DNA from 3 places in the Kitasatospora sp. NPDC001309 genome. Region 3 is predicted to be linked to each of the others. Evidence: riboswitches for the same ligand, from Rfam matches in the RefSeq annotation. Region 3 holds a riboswitch; each other region holds the start of a gene.
What was found. A riboswitch is a leader RNA that binds a small molecule or an ion and turns the genes downstream of it on or off. The one in region 3 is predicted to bind S-adenosylmethionine.
Positions count from the first base shown of each region.

Region 1: it holds a riboswitch for S-adenosylmethionine, as region 3 does, so the genes downstream of both, ACFY2K_RS41630 (aminotransferase class V-fold PLP-dependent enzyme) here and ACFY2K_RS16570 (IclR family transcriptional regulator) in region 3, are expected to answer to the same signal.
Region 2: it holds a riboswitch for S-adenosylmethionine, as region 3 does, so the genes downstream of both, thrC (threonine synthase) here and ACFY2K_RS16570 (IclR family transcriptional regulator) in region 3, are expected to answer to the same signal.

Region 1 is NZ_JBIAXC010000077.1:14,071-20,057, reverse strand. Features, by position in the region: gene trpD (anthranilate phosphoribosyltransferase) at 1-529, shown strand, start outside; SAM riboswitch class IV at 673-790, shown strand; gene ACFY2K_RS41630 (aminotransferase class V-fold PLP-dependent enzyme) at 842-2,206, shown strand; gene ACFY2K_RS41625 (Lrp/AsnC ligand binding domain-containing protein) at 2,210-2,491, opposite strand; gene ACFY2K_RS41620 (rhomboid family intramembrane serine protease) at 2,533-3,315, opposite strand; gene ACFY2K_RS41615 (hypothetical protein) at 3,544-3,807, shown strand; gene ACFY2K_RS41610 (NYN domain-containing protein) at 4,097-5,398, shown strand; gene ACFY2K_RS41605 (NlpC/P60 family protein) at 5,620-5,987, shown strand, end outside.
Region 2 is NZ_JBIAXC010000028.1:4,807-10,793, forward strand. Features, by position in the region: gene ACFY2K_RS25805 (trehalose-6-phosphate synthase) at 1-1,215, opposite strand, end outside; gene ACFY2K_RS25810 (glucosyl-3-phosphoglycerate synthase) at 1,254-2,258, opposite strand; SAM riboswitch class I at 2,408-2,543, shown strand; gene thrC (threonine synthase) at 2,561-3,841, shown strand; gene ACFY2K_RS25820 (MoaD/ThiS family protein) at 3,870-4,148, shown strand; gene ACFY2K_RS25825 (cold-shock protein) at 4,695-4,898, shown strand; gene groL (chaperonin GroEL) at 5,255-5,987, shown strand, end outside.
Region 3 is NZ_JBIAXC010000014.1:20,731-26,717, reverse strand. Features, by position in the region: gene ACFY2K_RS16590 (hypothetical protein) at 1-226, opposite strand, end outside; gene ACFY2K_RS16585 (hypothetical protein) at 484-879, shown strand; gene ACFY2K_RS16580 (MarR family winged helix-turn-helix transcriptional regulator) at 982-1,437, opposite strand; gene ACFY2K_RS16575 (transporter suffix domain-containing protein) at 1,446-1,739, opposite strand; SAM riboswitch class I at 1,857-1,999, shown strand; gene ACFY2K_RS16570 (IclR family transcriptional regulator) at 2,199-2,912, shown strand; gene ACFY2K_RS16565 (neuraminidase (sialidase)) at 3,027-4,631, opposite strand; gene ACFY2K_RS16560 (HSP90 family protein) at 4,982-5,987, shown strand, end outside.

The DNA of each region.
Region 1 (5,987 bases), on a different contig from region 3:
GCGCGACCTCGGGGTGCCCACCGCCTTCAACATCCTCGGCCCGCTGACCAACCCGGCGAAGGTCACCTCGCACGCCATCGGCTGCTTCGACACCCGGCTGGCCGGGCTGATCGCCGGGGTGCTCGCCCGGCGCGGGGCGACCGCGCTGGTGTTCCGCGGCGACGACGGGCTGGACGAGCTGACCATCACCACCACCTCGCGGGTCTGGGTGGTGCGCGACGGCGTGGTCACCGAGACCACGTTCGACCCGCGGGACGTCGGCATCGAGCTGGTCGGCATCGAGGCGCTGCGCGGGGCCGACGCCGCGTACAACGCCGAGGTCGCGCGCCGGCTGCTGGCCGGGGAGCGCGGGCCGGTGCGGGACGCCGTCCTGCTGAACACGGCGGCGGCGCTGGTCGCGCTGGAGCTGGGCGACGCCCCGCTGGCGGAGCAGCTCGCGGCGGGCATGGTGCGGGCGGCCGAGGCGATCGACTCCGGCCGGGCGCAGGACCTGCTGCGGCGCTGGTCCGAGGCCACCAGCCGGATCTGAGCCGGTAGTTGAGGGCCCGTGTCGATGCGTCGGCACGGGCCCTCCGGCTGCCCGCCCCGAGCCGGAGGGGCGCGCCGAGGAGGCTGTCCGGATGGTGGATGCCTGTTTGACCGTCCGACGTACCCGACCTAGAGTCTTCGCCAGGTCATGAGTGACAGCGCGAAGCCCCAGCTCGCTGTCCGGCAACCCTCCGTCCGTGGCGGGGTGCCCTGGGTGAGGACCGGGTCGCCGGGCAAGCCGTCCGCGCGACAAGCGCGGACACCGGACGATCAGCACTCCCGGGGTCCCTTACCCGTGAAGGAGTGCATCCTCATGTCCCTCTCCCTCGGAACCACCGCCCCGCTCGCCGTCCTCGGCCACGACGTCGAGGTCCCGCTCGTCAGCGGTGAGAAGGTCGGCTACGCGGCTCTCGACTACGCGGCCAGCGCGCCGGCCCTCCAGCGGGTGTGGGAAGACGTCGCCGCCTACGCCCCCTACTACGGCAGCGTGCACCGCGGCGCCGGCTACCTCTCCCAGCTGTCCACCGACCTGTTCGAGCAGAGCCGCCGGACCGTCGCCGAGTTCCTCGACCTGCGCGAGGGCGACCAGGTGGTCTTCACCCGCGCCACCACCGACTCGCTCAACCTGCTGGCCGCCGCCGTCCCGGCCGGCACCCGGGTGTTCGCCTTCGAGACCGAGCACCACGCCTCGCTGCTGCCGTGGGCGCACGCCGGGCTGGAGGTCTGCTACCTGCGGGCGCCGCGCTCGCGGGCCGAGGCGGTGGCCGCGCTGGAGGAGGCGCTGGCCGCGGCGCCGGAGGGCCCGAAGCTGCTGTGCGTCACCGGCGCCTCCAACGTGACCGGCGAGCTGTGGCCGGTCGCCGAACTGACCGGGACCGCGCACCGGTACGGCGCCCGGGTGGTGCTGGACGCCGCCCAGCTGGCCCCGCACCACCGGGTCTCGGTGCGCGAACTGGGCGTCGACTGGATCGCCTTCTCCGGCCACAAGCTGTACGCGCCGTTCGGCGCCGGGGTGCTGGCCGGGCGCTCCGACTGGCTGGACGCGGCCGAGCCCTACCTGGCCGGCGGCGGGGCGACCCGGACGGTGGCCCGGGAGCTGGACGGCTCGGTGGCGGTGCAGTGGCACACCGGCCCGGCCCGGCACGAGGCCGGCTCGCCCAACGTCATCGGCGCCTACGCGATCGCCTCGGCCTGTCGGGCGCTCACCGAGGCCGGCTTCGACGCGCTGGAGGCCCGGGAGCGGGAGCTGGTCGAGCGGCTGACGGCGGGGCTGGCGGAGATCCCCGAGGTCCGGGTGCTGAACCTGTTCGGGGCCGGCTCGGCCCGGGTGGGCGTGCTGTCCTTCGTCGTCCAGGGCTGGAACAGCTCGCACTTCTCGGCCGCGCTGTCCGCCGAGTACGGCATCGGCGTGCGCGACGGGCTGTTCTGCGCCCACCCGCTGGTGCGCACCCTGCTCGGGGACGAGGACGTGGCGCCCTCCGAGTGCGGGGCGCCCGAGCCCTCGCTGCCCGGTGAGCGCAGCCTGAACGCGATCCGGGTGAGCTTCGGCGCCGGCACGCCGGACGAGCACGTCGAGCGCTTCCTGGCCGCGGTCCGCGAGCTGGTCTCGGACGGCGCGGCGTGGAACTACCGCAACGAGGGCGGCCGTTGCGTCGCCGACACGCGTCGCGCGAGCTGAGTCCTACTCGTCCAGGCCGAGGGCGAAGGCCGCTTCCAGGTCGTGCTGGGAGTAGGTGCGGAAGGCGATCTGGGTCTCGGTGTGGGCCACGCCCGGGACCTTGTTGAGCCGGCCCGGGATGACCTCGGCCAGGTCGTCGTGGCGGCGCACCCGGACCATCGCCACCAGGTCGTACCCGCCGGTCACCGAGTACACCTCGCTGACGCCCTCGATCGCGGCGATGGCCTCGGCGATCTCAGGGATGCGGTCGACACTGGTCTTGATCAGGACGATGGCGGTGATCACAGTTCGGGCTCCTTGATGGGGTGCGGCCAGCGTATCGGGCCTCAGCCGGGGCGTCTCGGGGGGTGGCCGACCACCGTGCAGGCGTACAGGAAGCCCGCCGAGAAGCCGATCACGTGCACCAGGTAGGCCACTCCGGGCCCGGCCGAGTGCACCGACCACCACTGCAGGGCGAACCAGAGGCCGAGCACCAGCCAGGCCGGGAAGCGCAGCGGGAGGAAGAGGAGCAGCGGGACGAGGGTGGTCACCCGGGCCCGCGGGTGGAAGCGCAGGTAGGCGCCGAGCACGGCGGAGATCGCGCCCGAGGCGCCGATCAGGACCCGGGTGGAGTCGGGCGAGTGCGCCTCGGCGAGCGCGAAGCCGTACGAGGCGGTGCAGCCGGCGGCCAGGTAGAAGAGGAGGTACCTGGCCCGGCCGACCCGGCGTTCGACGGTCGGGCCGAAGACGTGCAGGAAGAGCAGGTTGCCCAGCAGGTGCAGCCAGCCGGCGTGCAGGAAGAGGCCGGTGAGGGCGGACACCGCCGGGTGCTTGCCCGGGGTGGGGGCGGCGGGGCAGCCGGGGACCGGGTCGGGGGCCTCGGCCAGTTGTCCGGCGGTCAGCGGGTGGCCGGTCAGCAGTTCGGCGGGGACGGCGCCCCAGCGCTGCTCGTACCGCTGCTCGGCGCAGATCCGGGCCTGGCCGGTGCCGTACAGGGGGTTGAGGCCGGCGGCCGGGCCGAGCAGGAAGACCAGGGTGTTGACCGCGATCAGGGCGTAGGTGACCGCCGGGGCGGGCAGCGCCGGGCGGCCGTCCCGCGCGTCGGTGTGGTCGGGGGCCGTGAGCGCCATGCGGCCAAGCATCCCTCCGGGCGCGGCAGGTGACACGGCGGTTTACGGCAGGTGGACTACTGGTCCGTCCGGCGGGGCGGGACGGACTCCGGTCATCTCAGCTGACCGGTGGTCCTCGTGGTTGCCCCAGGCAATAGGCTTGGGGCGGGCATTCCCGCCTCCCGCCGCCGACGCCGGGGCTCCGGGGGAGCGCCCGGCCCGCCCAGGGACCAGCCGAGAGGACCCCCGATGACCGTCCCCGCTCCGACCGCCGAGACGCGCTGGCGCTGCACGCTGTGCGGCAACCTCACCCGCTTCGACGTGACCCGCTCCGCGCGGGTCACCGAGTTCCTGCACTTCGACCTGGCCGGCGAATCCCGGGTCGAGGAGACCGAGGTGCACAGCGAGACCGTGGAGTCCGTGCGCTGCCGCTGGTGCAACGCGGTGGACCAGGTCGAGCTGGTGGCCCGTCCGGGTGCCGAGGCCGCGGAGGCCCCCACCACGCAGGGCTGACCCCTCCGGTGCGGTGGGCGGTGCGCGACACCGCCGTCCACCGCACGGGACAATACAGACAAGACGCACGGAGCGTGACGACAGGGGCGGCCGCGGCCGCACCCGCTGGACCAGGATCGGAGCCGAGGACGTGGTGGACGCAGCGAGGGAGCCCGGCGAAGCGCAGGGGCTTCAGCCCGCTGCGCCGGCACCGGAGCCGGCCACCGGGCCGGTCCGGTCCGAGACCGACCTCCCGGGGGACGCCGGCGGGGCCCCGGCCGGCGCGGGTGCCGAGCGGGCGCCCGAGAAGCTGGACCGGCCGCTGCCCGAAGGGGTGCGCCGGCGGGTGGTCGGGCTGGCCTCGGACGCGCTGGGCGGGCTGCCGCCCGGGGAGCTGCCGCAGAGCCTGCGTCAGTACGTCAAGTTCACCCCCGCGCGGCGGGCCAAGTACGCGGCCACCGCGCTGGCGGCGGCGCTGGAGTCCGAGCCGGCCTTCCGGGTGCGGATAGCGGAGCGGCTGCGGCTGGGCCAGCCGGACCTGGTGAAGGCGCTGGAGTCGGGCACCGTCCCCGGCGCCGCCGATCCGATGGACGTCGCGGCCGCCGCCTACCTGGTGCGCTCGCCCGGCTGGAGCCGACTGGTCGCCGAGGCGGGCGAGGAGGCCGAGCGGGCCGGCGCCGAGGACGCGGCGGCGGAGGCCGCCCGGCAGGTGGAGAAGCTCCAGGCCGAGCTGGCCGAGGTGCGGGCCGCGGCGCGGGCGGACCTGGACCGCCAGCGCGCGGAGTTCGAGGGCGTCCGGCGGGAGGCCGAGTCGCTGCGCAAGAAGGTGCGGTCGCTGGAGAGCGACACCCGGCGGGCGCAGGCCGAGACCCGGCGGGTGACCGGGGAGCTGGAGGCGGCGCGGGCGCAGGCCACCGGGGAGCGCAGCGCGGCCGAGTCCGAGGCGCGGCGGCTGCGGCACCGGGTTTCCGAACTGGAGACCGCGGTCGAGCAGGGCCGCCGCTCGGCCCGGGAGGGCCGCAGCGTCGAGGACATGCGGCTGCGGCTGCTGCTGGACACCGTGCTGCAGTCGGCGCAGGGCCTCCAGCGGGAGCTGGCGCTGCCGGTCTCCCAGCTCCGCCCGGCGGACCTGGTGGAGGCGGTGGTGCCGGGGTCGGCCTCGCCGCACGACGTGGCCCGGCGCGGCCTGGCCGAGGACGACCCGGCGCTGCTGGACCAGTTGCTGGCGATCCCCCAGGTGCACCTGGTGGTGGACGGCTACAACGTGACCAAGACCGGGTACCCGGCGCTGCCGCTGGAGCAGCAGCGGATCCGGCTGCTGGGCGGGCTGGCGATGCTGGCCCAGCGCACCCAGGCGGAGGTCACCTGTGTGTTCGACGGGCAGGACCTGGACGTACCGGTCATCATGGCGCCGCCGCGCGGGGTGCGGGTACGGTTCAGCCGGACCGGCGAGACCGCGGACGAGCTGATCCGCCGTCTGGTCCGGGCCGAGCCGCAGGGCCGTCCGGTGGTGGTGGTCTCCACCGACCGGGAGGTCGCGGAGGGCGTGCGGAAGGCGGGTGCGCGCCCGGTGGCCTCGGTGCTGCTGCTGAACCGGTTGGCCCGGCCCTGAGCCGGCCCCGAGCCGGGTCGGAGTCGGGACGGGGGCTGTGACGGCAGGTCAGTGGGGCTTCCGTGCGGGTGTGCGGATCCGGTGAAGTCAGTGGGGGAACCGGAGTTCACGCCTTCGGGGGAGTGGCAAAACGGGTAGATCTTCACTAGGGTCTGGCGTCAAACCTATTTTCCGGAATCTCACCTGATCAGGTGAGTCCGATGGAAGAAGGAGCCGGTCCCTTGGCCTCCCACCGCCGTCCCAAGCAGCCGAGCCGCGCGCGGGTCTCCGTGCTCACCGCTGCTGCTGCGACCGCGGTCGCCCTCTCCGCCCAGGTCGCCGCGCATGCCGCGCCGCAGCCGAACAAGAGTGACGTCAAGGCGCAGATCGACCAGCTCCAGCAGGAGCAGGAGCAGGCGGCCGAGAAGTACAACGGCGCCAAGGAGCGCTCCGACCAGCTCCGCAAGCAGGCCGACCAGCTCCAGGACCAGGTGGCCCGCAGCCAGGACCAGATGAGCCAGCTCCAGGTGGGCCTGGCCCAGGTCGCGGGCGAGCAGTACCGCACCGGCGGCATCGACCCGTCCGTCCAGCTGATGCTCTCCTCCGACCC
Region 2 (5,987 bases), on a different contig from region 3:
GACCAGGTTCATGCCGTCCCGGATCGGGTTGACGAGGGCCACGTCGGCGAGGCGGTAGGCGGCGAGGCTGCGCGGGAAGTCGTCGTTGACGTGCAGGATCAGGGGCTGCCAGGCGGGGGTGGCGAACTCGGCGTTGATGGCGGCCGCGAGGCGTTCGACGGCGGCGGTGTAGTCGCGGTACTCGGCGAGGTCGGTCCGGGACGGGTAGGCGAAGGCGATGTGGACCACCCGGTCGTGCCACTCGGGGCGGGTGCGGAGCAGGTGCCGGTAGGCCTGGAGGCCGCGGACGATGTTCTTGCTCAGCTCGGTGCGGTCGACCCGGACGATGGTGCGGCGGTCGCCGACGGCGGCCCGGAGGGCGGCGAGGCGTTCGTCGACGTCGGGGCGGTGGGCGCGTTCGCGCAGGAAGTCGGCGTCGGCGCCGAGGGCGTGCACGCCCAGGTGGGTGGTGCGGCCCTCGTGGGTGACGGTGAGGGCGGCCGGGTCGAAGGCGGCGCCGAGCAGGTCCTCGCAGCAGGCGGCGAAGGCGCGGGCCCAGCGTTCGGTGAGGAAGCCGGCCCGGTCGGCGCCGAGGATGCCGGTCAGGACGGCCCGGGCGACGTCGTCGGGGAGCAGCCGGTAGTACTCGGGCGGCGCCCACGGGGTGTGGGAGAAGTGGCCGATCCGCAGGTCGGGGCGGGCTTCGCGGAGCAGCGCCGGGGTGAGGGAGAGGTGGTAGTCCTGGACCAGGACGGCGGCTCCCGGGGCGGCCTCGGCGGCGAGGGCGTCGGCGAAGGCGGCGTTGTACGCCCGGTAGGCGGCCCACTCGGTGCGGAAGCCGGCGTCGAAGGAGGGCGCGGTGGGGGTCGCGTAGAGCAGGTGGTGGACGAACCAGAGGGTGGAGTTGGCGACGCCGTTGTAGGCGCGGGCGAAGGTCTCCGGGTCGATGTCGAGCATCCGTACGGCCTGTCCGCCGACCTCGTGCCCGGCGAGGTCGAGGCGGCCGGCGGGGGCCTCCCGGGCGGCTCTGCGGTCGGCGTCGCTCAGCGCGGCGCAGACCCAGACGGCGGTGGGGTCGTCGATCGCGGACAGGCCGGAGACCAGGCCCCCGCCGCCGCGGCGCAGGGTCAGCGTGCCGTCGTCGGCGGTGCCGAAGGACACCGGTCCCCGGTTGGAGGCCACCAGGACGGGGGCGGTTCCGGTCGCACTCGAACGTTCGGTCGTGAGATCGCCCATGGTTGGGATGTTGCCGGGGGGTCGGGGCGGCAAACCCGTCAGCGGCGGGTGGCGTATTCCGGGACGGTGTGCATCGGGGGGCGTTCCAGGGCCGTCACGGGGTGGGTGTGGGCGGTGAAGGCGCGGGTGTGGGGGTCGCGGGTGAACTGGGTGAGGTGGGGGTGGACGAGGTCGGCGGAGGCCTTGAGGCGGTGGGAGCGGTCGAGGCGTTCCAGGGCGGTGCGGTAGATGGTGGCGGCCATCCGGCCGAGGGCCTGGCCGTCCTGGTGGCGGTGGTGCCGCACGCCGACGTCGACCTGGGCCAGCGCGTCGAGGCCGACCTGGTCCAGGGCGTCGACCAGGAGGCCGAGTTCGACGCCGTAGCCGGTGGGGAAGGGCAGCCGTTCGAGCAGTGAGCGGCGGGCCGCGTACTCGCCGCCGAGGGGCTGGACGAAGCCGGCGAGTTCCGGCCAGTGGAGGTTGAGCAGGGGGCGGGCGACGAGTTCGGTGACCCGGCCGCCGCCGGCCGGGACGATCGCGCCGCTTTCGGTCTCGAGCGGGCGGTCGTACATGGCCTTGACCAGGTGGATGTCGGGGTCGGTGAGGAGCGGGCCGACGATGCCGGAGACGAAGGCCGGGTCGAACTCGCGCAGGTCGGCGTCGATGAAGCAGACGATGTCGCCGTGGGTGACCAGCAGGGAGCGCCAGAGCACCTCGCCCTTGCCGGGGACGGCGGGCAGCCGGGGGAGGATCCGGTCTCGGTGTTCCACCCGGGCGCCGGCCTCGGCGGCGACGGCGGCGGTGGCGTCGGTGGAGCCGGAGTCGACCACGACGAGTTCGTCGACGAGCGGGATCCGGTCCATGAGCTCGCGCCGGACGGTGCGGACGATGTCGCCGACGGTGGCCTCCTCGTCGAGGGCGGGGAGGACGACGCTGACCGTCCGGCCGGTGCGCCGTTTGGCGGCGAGGAGGGCGTCGACCGGCCGCTCGGCCGCGCTCCACGAGCGGCGGCGGAGCCAGGACGCCGCCTGTGGGAGGAGGGCGTGGGTCGGTTCGGCGGGCACGGTGACTCTCCTCGGCGGGATCGGGTGGGACGGGTCATCTCGCTTGGCGGACGGTCCCGTTCAGGGTTGGCGCCTTCGGATACAGTCTTCGTACAGCGGTCGGACCTTTGCACGCCGGGGTCGCCGCTGCGCACCACCACAATTTCACAAGCTCATCCAGAGGGACTGAGGGAACGGCCCGTTGACGTCCCGGCAACCTTCTCGCTCGGCTGTCGTTGACAGGCCCCGGCGGGACAGGTGCCAATTCCGGCCTGTGGCGCGACCGCGCCGCGGGGAAGATGAGGAGAGAGGCCTCCGCCATCATGGCTATCGACATCGCCGCACCTGTTTCCGTCGACCTCGGCCCCGCCGCCGCCCTGTCCTGTCGGGAGTGCGGAACCCGCTTCCCGCTCGGCCCCAGCTTCGCCTGTGTGGAGTGCTTCGGGCCGCTGGAGATCGCCTACGAGTTCGGCGGCGAGCGCGCCGAGGAGCTGCGCAGGCGGATCGAGTCCGGCCCCGCGTCCATCTGGCGGTACGCGCCGCTGCTGCCGGTGCCGGCCGACGTCGCCTCGAAGCCCAACCTGAACCCCGGCTGGACCCCGCTGGTGAAGGCGGACAACCTGGGCCGGGAGCTCGGGTTCACCGCGCAGCTGCACGTCAAGGACGACTCGGGCAACCCGACGCACTCGTTCAAGGACCGGGTGGTGGCCTGCGCGATCGAGGCGGCCCGGGCGTTCGGCTACACCACGCTGTCCTGCTCGTCGACCGGCAACCTGGCCGGTGCGGTGGGTGCGGCGGCGGCCCGGGCCGGGTTCCGCTCCTGCGTGTTCATCCCGCACGACCTGGAGCAGGGCAAGGTCGTGATGGCCGGGGTGTACGGCGGTGAGCTGGTCGGCATCGAGGGCAACTACGACGACGTGAACCGGTTCTGCTCGGAGCTGATCGGGGACCCGGCCGGCGAGGGCTGGGGCTTCGTCAACGTCAATCTGCGGCCGTACTACGGCGAGGGCTCCAAGACGCTGGCGTACGAGATCTGCGAGCAGCTCGGCTGGCGGCTGCCGGAGCAGATCGTCATCCCGATCGCCTCGGGCTCGCAGCTGACGAAGATCGACAAGGGTCTGCAGGAGCTGATCAAGCTGGGCCTGGTGGAGGACCGGCCGTACCGGATCTTCGGCGCCCAGGCGGAGGGCTGCTCGCCGGTGTCGGCGGCGTTCAAGGCCGGCCGGGACGTGATCAGGCCGGTGAAGCCGGACACCATCGCCAAGTCGCTGGCGATCGGCAACCCGGCGGACGGCCCGTACGTGCTGGACATCGCCCGCCGGACCGGCGGCGCGGTGGAGGACGTCACGGACGCGGAGGTGGTGGCGGCGATCCGGCTGCTGGCCCGGACCGAGGGGATCTTCGCCGAGACCGCGGGCGGGGTGACCGTCGGTGTGCTGAAGAAGCTCGTGGAGACCGGTCAGCTGGACCCGTCCAAGGAGACCGTCGCGATCAACACCGGGGACGGCCTGAAGACGCTGGACGCCGTCTCCGAGGCGGGCATGACCGCCGTCATCCGCCCGACGCTGGACTCCTTCCACGCCGCCGGCCTCGCGTCCGTCTGATCCACCCCCCCACCCCGCTAGGAGAGTCATGAGCGCCAACGTCCGCATCCCCACCATCCTGCGCACCTACACCGGCGGTGCGGCCGAGGTGCCCGCCGAGGGGGCCACCCTGGGCGAGGTCATCGCCGACCTGGAGCGCAACCACGCGGGCATCGCGGCCCGGATCCTGGACGACACCGGCAAGCTGCGCCGCTTCGTCAACGTGTACGTGAACGACGACGACGTGCGGTTCGCCGAGGGCCTGGCGACCGGGATCGCGGACGGTGCGAGCGTTTCGATCATTCCGGCGGTGGCCGGCGGCTGCTGAGCCGTTCCCGCTTCCCGGCCGTCCGCGCGTACGGAATTCCGCTCTCCGTACGCGCGGACGGCCGTCGGCATTTCGGTGGGAATATTTTCGGTCCGAGTCGGAGTAGAGTGTGGCTCTGCTGGGAACAGGGCTTCCCCTTCCGGCGGTGGGTGCTTCGCCGGAGCCCGTCCGGGCGCTGAGACCGGCCCGGGGCCCGGGCGGTGAAACATGTCAGGCAGATGTCAGAATTCCTGCAGGCATTTGAGTAATTCGTCCGCTATGTCCGGCGCTAATTGCCGATTTCCTCCCGGTTTGTTCGCTCTTGTCTCTCGACGGGGCTGCGGAATTCCCGGCGGCGGACCCTGTTGCAGAGGGCGTCGATCCGGATACATTCAGCGGCGGTCGACGTAATCAACCGCTCACGGAAGCCGTCCGGCGCCCCCGTGCGGAGGATTGCGGCGTGCACGGCTGCGTCCAGGGGGGTTCCCCGGGCCGGCCTTCAAACCAGACCCGGGCCCGCGACCTGCTGGCCCGTGAAGGGCCAGCACAGCACTAGGGGAGTTCGGAATGGCTCAGGGCACCGTCAAGTGGTTCAACGCGGAGAAGGGCTACGGCTTCATCGCGGTCGACGGTGGTGCGGACGTCTTCGTCCACTACAGCGCGATCCAGATGGACGGCTACCGCACCCTCGAGGAGGGCCAGCGGGTCGAGTTCGAGATCTCCCAGGGACAGAAGGGCCCGCAGGCGGACATGGTCCGCGCGGCGGTCTGACCTCTTCCGGAACCCAGGAGCTCGGCGCGGCCCACGGCTGGTGACCACTCGCTTCTCGACGGGCCCGTACGACACGCGTCGTACGGGCCCGTTCGCTTTCCCGCGCCGGGCCGTCCGGGGTGCCGGGCGGGGGCGGGCGGAGGTGGGCGGCGGCTCGCGGGTCGGCCGTGGGGCTTGCACTCGACCACCCGGAGTGCTAATCATTGGCGTTAGCACTCACAGTGTGAGAGTGACAGCGGACCGGGTCGGTGAGGCCCCCGGGAGCGGCAGGGGAATGGACCTCCGCACACCAGGGCCGTCCGTCGCGGGCACCCCTTGGTCCGAGCAGTCGACCGTGTCCCGGAGGACCACTTCTGATGGCCAAGATCATCGCCTTTGATGAGGAAGCTCGCCGCGGCCTTGAGCGTGGCATGAACCAGCTCGCCGACGCGGTGAAGGTCACGCTCGGCCCCAAGGGCCGCAACGTCGTGCTGGAGAAGAAGTGGGGCGCCCCCACGATCACCAACGACGGTGTCTCCATCGCCAAGGAGATCGAGCTCGAGGACCCCTACGAGAAGATCGGCGCGGAGCTCGTCAAGGAGGTCGCCAAGAAGACGGACGACGTCGCGGGTGACGGCACCACCACCGCCACCGTGCTCGCCCAGGCCCTGGTTCGCGAGGGTCTGCGCAACGTCGCCGCCGGCGCCAACCCGATGGCCCTCAAGCGCGGTATCGAGAAGGCCGTCGCCGCCGTCTCGGACCAGCTGCTGGCCCAGGCCAAGGACGTGGAGACCAAGGAGCAGATCGCCTCCACCGCCTCCATCTCCGCCGCTGACACCCAGATCGGCGAGCTCATCGCCGAGGCCATGGACAAGGTCGGCAAGGAAGGCGTCATCACCGTCGAGGAGAGCAACACCTTCGGCCTGGAGCTCGAGCTCACCGAGGGCATGCGCTTCGACAAGGGCTACATCTCCGCCTACTTCGCCACCGACCTGGAGCGCATGGAGGCGACGTTCGAGGACCCGTACATCCTCATCGCCAACTCCAAGATCGGCTCGGTCAAGGACCTGCTCCCGCTGCTGGAGAAGGTCATGCAGAGCGGCAAGCCGC
Region 3 (5,987 bases):
CGAGCAGGCGGGTGTGGACGGCGGTGGCGGCGGCGCGGGTGGCCGGGTCCTGGTCCTTCAGCAACGGGGTGATCAGCTCGGCGGCCGCGGCGAGGACCGGCACGGGCACGGTCGCCTCGCGCAGGTGGAGGAGCTGGGAGGCGGCCCGCTCGCCGGGCGTGGCCTGGGTGCGGGCGTCGGGGATGAGGGCGGTGAGGCCCCGGGGGAGCGGCTGAGTGCTGGTCACCCGCCCCATTCTTCCGTGCCCCGACGGCTGCCGGCCCCATGGCCAGCCCCCATGGCCGGTCGGCACGGCCGGTCGGTGGCGGCCGCGCGGGCAGGCCCCGGTCGAGATAACTCCTCGTCGGGCGAAGCGCTCGATGCCATGCTGTGCGAATGTCTGACGCATCGTATGAAGAGAATGTCGCTCCGATACCCGCCACGGAGGCGGCTCCGCCGGAGCCTGCGCAGGAGCCCCGGCTCCGGCCCTGGAAGGCCCCGGCGGTGTTCGCGGCTGCCGGACTCGTGGTCGGCGCCGGCGCCGTCGGACTGGCCTGGGGCCTGTCCGGACCCGGGGACGACGAGCCCTTCACGCTGGTGGGCCAGGCGCGGATCAGCACCTCCGACCCCACCAAGTCGGGTACCTGCAACGGTGCCAGGGGCTTGGACGACGTGGACAAGGACGCCCTGGTGACCGTTCGCGACGCGGCGGGCCGGGTGGTGGCGACCGGCACCCTGGGGCAGGGCGAGTACCACGACTCCGCCTGCCGGTTCCCGATCGTGCTGCCCGACGTGCCGGGCGGTTCGGACTCCTACTCGGTGCAGGTGCTCTGGCACCCGAGGACGAAGGTCACGAACGAAGAGGCGCGGACGGGCGGCCTCGTGATCGATCTCAAGTGATCGGTCTGCACTGATCGGCCCCAAGTGACCGGCCCCAAGTGACCGGCCCCAAGTGACCGGTCCCGACTGATCGATCCGGAGTAGCGGCCACGGCGGGTGACGTCAGTCCTCGAACACCCGCCTCAACTTCCCGAGTGCGGACTCGATCTCCGCCATGTCCGCGGCCGAGAGCTTCGCGACGTAGGCGTCGTGGAGCTCCCGCTCGTACCGGAGCACGGCCTGCCGGTAGGCCGCGCCGCGGGCCTCCAGGCGGAGGACGTGGACGCGTCCGTCCTGGGGGCTGCGCCGCCGGGAGAGGTAGCCGTCCTCCTCCAGGCGCGCCAGGTGCTGGCTGACGGCGCCCCTGGACACGCCCAGGTGCTCGGCCAGGTCCTTGGGGGTGATGCCCGGGTCGGCCACGATCCGCGCGAGCACGAGGTGCTGTTGGGCGGTGAGCCCGAAGTCGCCGTAGCGGGGCGCGTGCCGTTCCGAGAGGACCCACAGGTCCGCGAAGAGCCGGTCGATCCGGGTGATGCGGGCGTGCAGGTCGGCGCTGTCGGGTCTTTCTCCGGTGTCCATCGGGCCCGTCAGTCCGTGGTCGGCGGCTGCTCGGCGGCGCGGCTGCGCCTCCTGAGCCCCAGGCGGGACCGGACTGCCCGGACGGCCTCCTTGCCGACGCCCGCCATGCCGATGAGGGCGCAGGTCTCGGCGACCACGAGCGTCCCGCCGAAGGCGGCGGCCTTGGTGCCGGACTCCAGCGGGAGGAAGAGGATGACGAGGACGGCCACGTAGGTCAGGGCGCTCAGGATGAGGAGCGCGATGCCGATTCTGAACCTGAGCGGCTTCTTCGGGGGCGCTGAGGTGGCCGGGGTCGCAGTCATGGAAATAGTTTAGAAATCTAAATCATCCGTGGTCAAGGACCCCGGCGGGCTCCGGGTCGAGGGGCGGTCGGGAAAGGGTTTGGCGGGGCGGCCGGGAAATCTTGTATGGTTCTTCGCGAATCATCCAGAGGGGTGGAGGGACCGGCCCTACGAAGCCCCGGCAACTCCCCGTTCGACCCGGCGTCCGAAGTACGCGCCGTGCCGTCCGGGGTCAGTGCCAACTCCGGCCTGTCGCCAACGTGGCGCGGGGAAGATGAGGAGACACGGTGCTCTCAGTGCTGTCCTTCGCCCGGGCGCTTCCCGCCCCGGCCCTTTCGCGTACCCGTTTCGTGCTCGGCGCAGGCGATCTGCTGTTCCCGCAGGCCTGTTTCCGCTGACCACCCCGCTCCCACCCCACCGGAGCGCCCGTGAGCCGTACCCACCCGTCGCTCACGGGATCTGAGACTGGAGTACCCGTCCATGGAGAACACGAGCGGCGTCGGCGTGCTCGACAAGATCACCTCGATCCTCGGCACCCTGGAGGCCGGTCCGGCCACCTTGGCCGGGCTGGTCGACGCCACCGGGCTGGCCCGGCCGACCGCCCACCGGATCGCCGTCGCACTGGAGCACCACCGGCTGCTCGGCCGGGACCTCCAGGGCCGGTTCGTCCTCGGCCCGCGGCTCGCCGAGCTCTCGGCGGCGGCCGGTGAGGACCGCCTGCTGGCCGCGGCGGGCACGGTCCTCACCCACCTGCGCGACGTCACCGGCGAGACCGCCCAGCTGTACCGTCGGCAGGGCGAGGTCCGGATCTGCGTGGCGGCCGCCGAACGCCTCTTCGGCCTGCGGGACACCGTGCCGGTGGGCCTCGCGCTGCCGATGAAGGTCGGGTCCGCCGCCCAGGTCCTGCTGGCCTGGGAGGAGCCCGAGCGGCTCCACCGCGGCCTCCAGGGCGCCCGGTTCACCGCCACCGCGCTGAGCGGGGTGCGGCGCCGGGGGTGGGCCCAGTCGATCGGCGAGCGCGAGCCCGGCGTGGCCTCCGTCTCCGCGCCCGTGCGGGGCCCGGCCGGCCGGGTGGTGGCCGCCGTTTCCGTCTCGGGGCCGATCGAACGGCTCAGCCGGCACCCGGGGGCCCGCCTCTCCCAGGCCGTCATCGAGGCGGCGGGCCACCTCACGGACGCACTGAACAGGCCCTGACCGGGCCGTCGGCTGACGTGGGGTGACCGGTCCGGGGCCCGGACCGGACCCGAGCGCTCGGGTCCGGGCGGCCGCCGGCGCGGAGCTCCTCCGCGCCGGCAGCCGCCGGTCGGGTCAGCGCCGCAGGTGCTGCACGGCGCGCGGGCCGGCGGCGGGCGCCCCGGTGCGCGCCGCCCCGGTGGTCGGTGCGGCCGCACCCGGGCTGCGCAGGGTGTCCGGCCGGAAGCGGCCGCTGTACACGTCGGTGGAGTTCAGCGGGGCGCCGCTGTTGGCGGTCACCAGCACCGGGCGGATCCGGTGGCCGTCGGTGATCAGGGCCTGGTAGTCGCCGAGGAAGTGGCCCCCGGCGTACGGCGCCTGGAGCCAGTCGAAGACCGGCGAGATCTGCCGCTCGACCGGACTGTTCTCGCCGCCGCGCGGGAAGCTGAGCAGCCAGGCGGCGGTGGGCAGCGCGGTGGTGTCGTCCGGGGTGAGGTAGCGCAGGTCGTAGTAGCTGACGGCGACGGTGCCGTCGGCCGTCACGGTGATCGACGGGGTGAACGCCGGCGCTCCCGGGGCCTGGTTGAGCCGGGTCGGGCCGCTCCAGGTCCGGCCGCCGTCGGTGGAGTGCACCAGCTGGATCGCGTCGTACCTGCCGCCGGTGGACTCCGAGCCCTCATAGGCGAGGTACAGCTCGCCGGTCTGCGGGTCGATCGCCACGCTGGGCAGTCCGGCGCCGGCCCGGAGGGACTTGGTGGCGTCGGTGGGCGCGTTCGGGTGGACCTCGGGGACGGAGGTGTCGGCGGCGACCCGGACCGGCGGGCTCCAGGTGCGGCCCTGGTCGGTGGAGCTGACCATGCCGAAGTGCACGTCGCTGACGGTGGTGGCGGTCGCGTCGGTGAAGGTGATCCAGTCGAAGAAGTCGTACAGCGTGTCGGTGCGCGGGTCGACCACGATCTGGTTGCCGATGGTCTGGGTGTTCGGCGTCGTGGCCGTGGTCACGAAGGGCTTCGCCGGGGACCAGGTCCGGCCGTGGTCCCGGGTGACGGACAGGTAGCCCGGCCCGTCGAAGACCGGGGTCGGGCCGGTGGTCTGGTCCACCCGGTCCCAGACCTGGTAGGCCACGCCCGGGTGCACCGGGTCGGCGGTGACGGCGTTCTTGTCGTCGGTGATCGCCGGGTCGTCGTCGCCGATCAGTTCGGTGACGTGCTGCCAGCTGCGCCCGCCGTCGGTGGAGGTGGCGGCGGCCACCGCGCTGCGCGGCGTGGTGGCGTCGAAGACCAGGGCGCTGGCGTACGCGGTGCCGTCGGGGCCGAAGCTCACCCAGCCGTCGGAGGCCCGCTGGTAGGCCAGCCCGCCCGGCGCGCAGTGGGTGAAGGGCAGCGCCGTCTGGGTGAAGTGCACGCCGTCCGTGGTGTAGCTGGAGCTCAGGCCCCGGGCACCGCCGTTGGACCAGCGGTCCTGCTGGTAGACGGTGATGGTGTTCGCCGGGTCGAGCGGGTTGGCGGCGGCGTACGGTTCGTCCTCCGCGCCCGGGTGGTTGGTGCCGTCGCCGTCCGCGCCGAGGTCGCAGGAGGCGTACGGATCGCCGGGTGAGATCACGGCGAGCGGTGCGCCGGGCGAGGTGTCGGGCGGGTTCGTACCGTCCGTGGTCGCGCCGGCCGGGGTGCCGGCGGCGACGGCGGCGAGGAGGAGCGCCGCGGTCGCGGTGGCGAGCGGTGCTCTGGTGCGGAACTGCATGGAGACCCCCATGGTCGTCGGCGGTACGTGCCTGGTGTCCTGGGTGGTGCCGCGCTGTGCTCTGCTCCGGTGCCGAACGGGAGTCGGCGCCCGGTCGGCCGTGCGTGTCGCCCGCCCGGTCGGCCGCGCGAGTCTAACCAGCCGGAGGGGGCGCGCCAACGGTCCGCGTGCGCTCCCTTACCAAGTCCGCACCATCGGCCGCTGTCCCCGCGCTGACCTGCGGTTATCTGAGCGCACCCCGGCCGCTGCCCGGTCGGTCGACCTTCCGGGCGCCCGTCGCGCGGATATTCGGTTTCCCGTGTCGTACCCCCGTTCTAGGGTGCTCCCGAACCGACCTGAGAGAGAGTCCGTTGAGCCGAACCTTTCGCGTCGACCTGCGCGGCATCGTCGACCTCCTGAGCCACCACCTCTACACCAGCCCGCAGGTGTACGTGCGCGAGCTGCTGCAGAACGCGGTGGACGCGATCACGGCCCGGCACCCGGGCGACGCCGCCGCGGCGGCGCGGGAGGCCCGGATCGCGATCGCCTCCAGCGACGCCAACGGCGACGGCTCGCTGACCATCAGCGACAACGGCATCGGCCTCACCGAGGCACAGGTGCACGAGCTGCTGGCGACGATCGGGCGCAGCTCGAAGCGCGACGACCTGGGGTTCGCCCGGCACGAGTTCATGGGGCAGTTCGGCATCGGCCTGCTCTCCTGCTTCATGGTCTCCGAGGCCATCGAGGTCACCACCCGCCGGGCCGGCGAGCCCACCGTGCGCTGGCACGGCTCCTCGGACGGCGGCTACACCGTCGAGCTCGCGCCCGCCGACGAGCAGCGCGCGGAGCCCGGCACCACCGTCACCCTGCGCCCCCGCCCCGGCTGCGAGCACCTGCTCACCCGCCGGGCCGTCACCGAACTGGTCGGCCACTACGGCGCCCGGCTGCCGCACCCGGTCACGGTGGACGGCACCACGGTCACCGGCGGCCCCGCCCCCTGGGACCGCCCCGAAGGCGAGGGCGAACCGGCCCGCCGCGCCCGCCTGGAGGCCTACTGCGAGGAGGTCTTCGGCTTCGCGCCCTTCGACGTGATCGACGTGGCCAGCGCGGAGGCGGGCCTGCGCGGCGTCGCCTTCGTCCTGCCGATGCCGGCCAACCCGGCCGTCCCGGCCGCGCACCGGGTGTACCTCAAGCAGATGCTGCTCGCCGAGGGAGCCGAACGCCTGCTGCCGGAGTGGGCCTTCTTCGTACGGTGCGTCGTCGACACCTCCGAGCTGCGGCCCACCGCCAGCCGGGAGGCGCTCTACGAGGACTCCCTGCTGGAGGCGACCCGCGACGCCCTCGGCGACCGACTGCGCGGCTGGCTGGTGCGGTTGA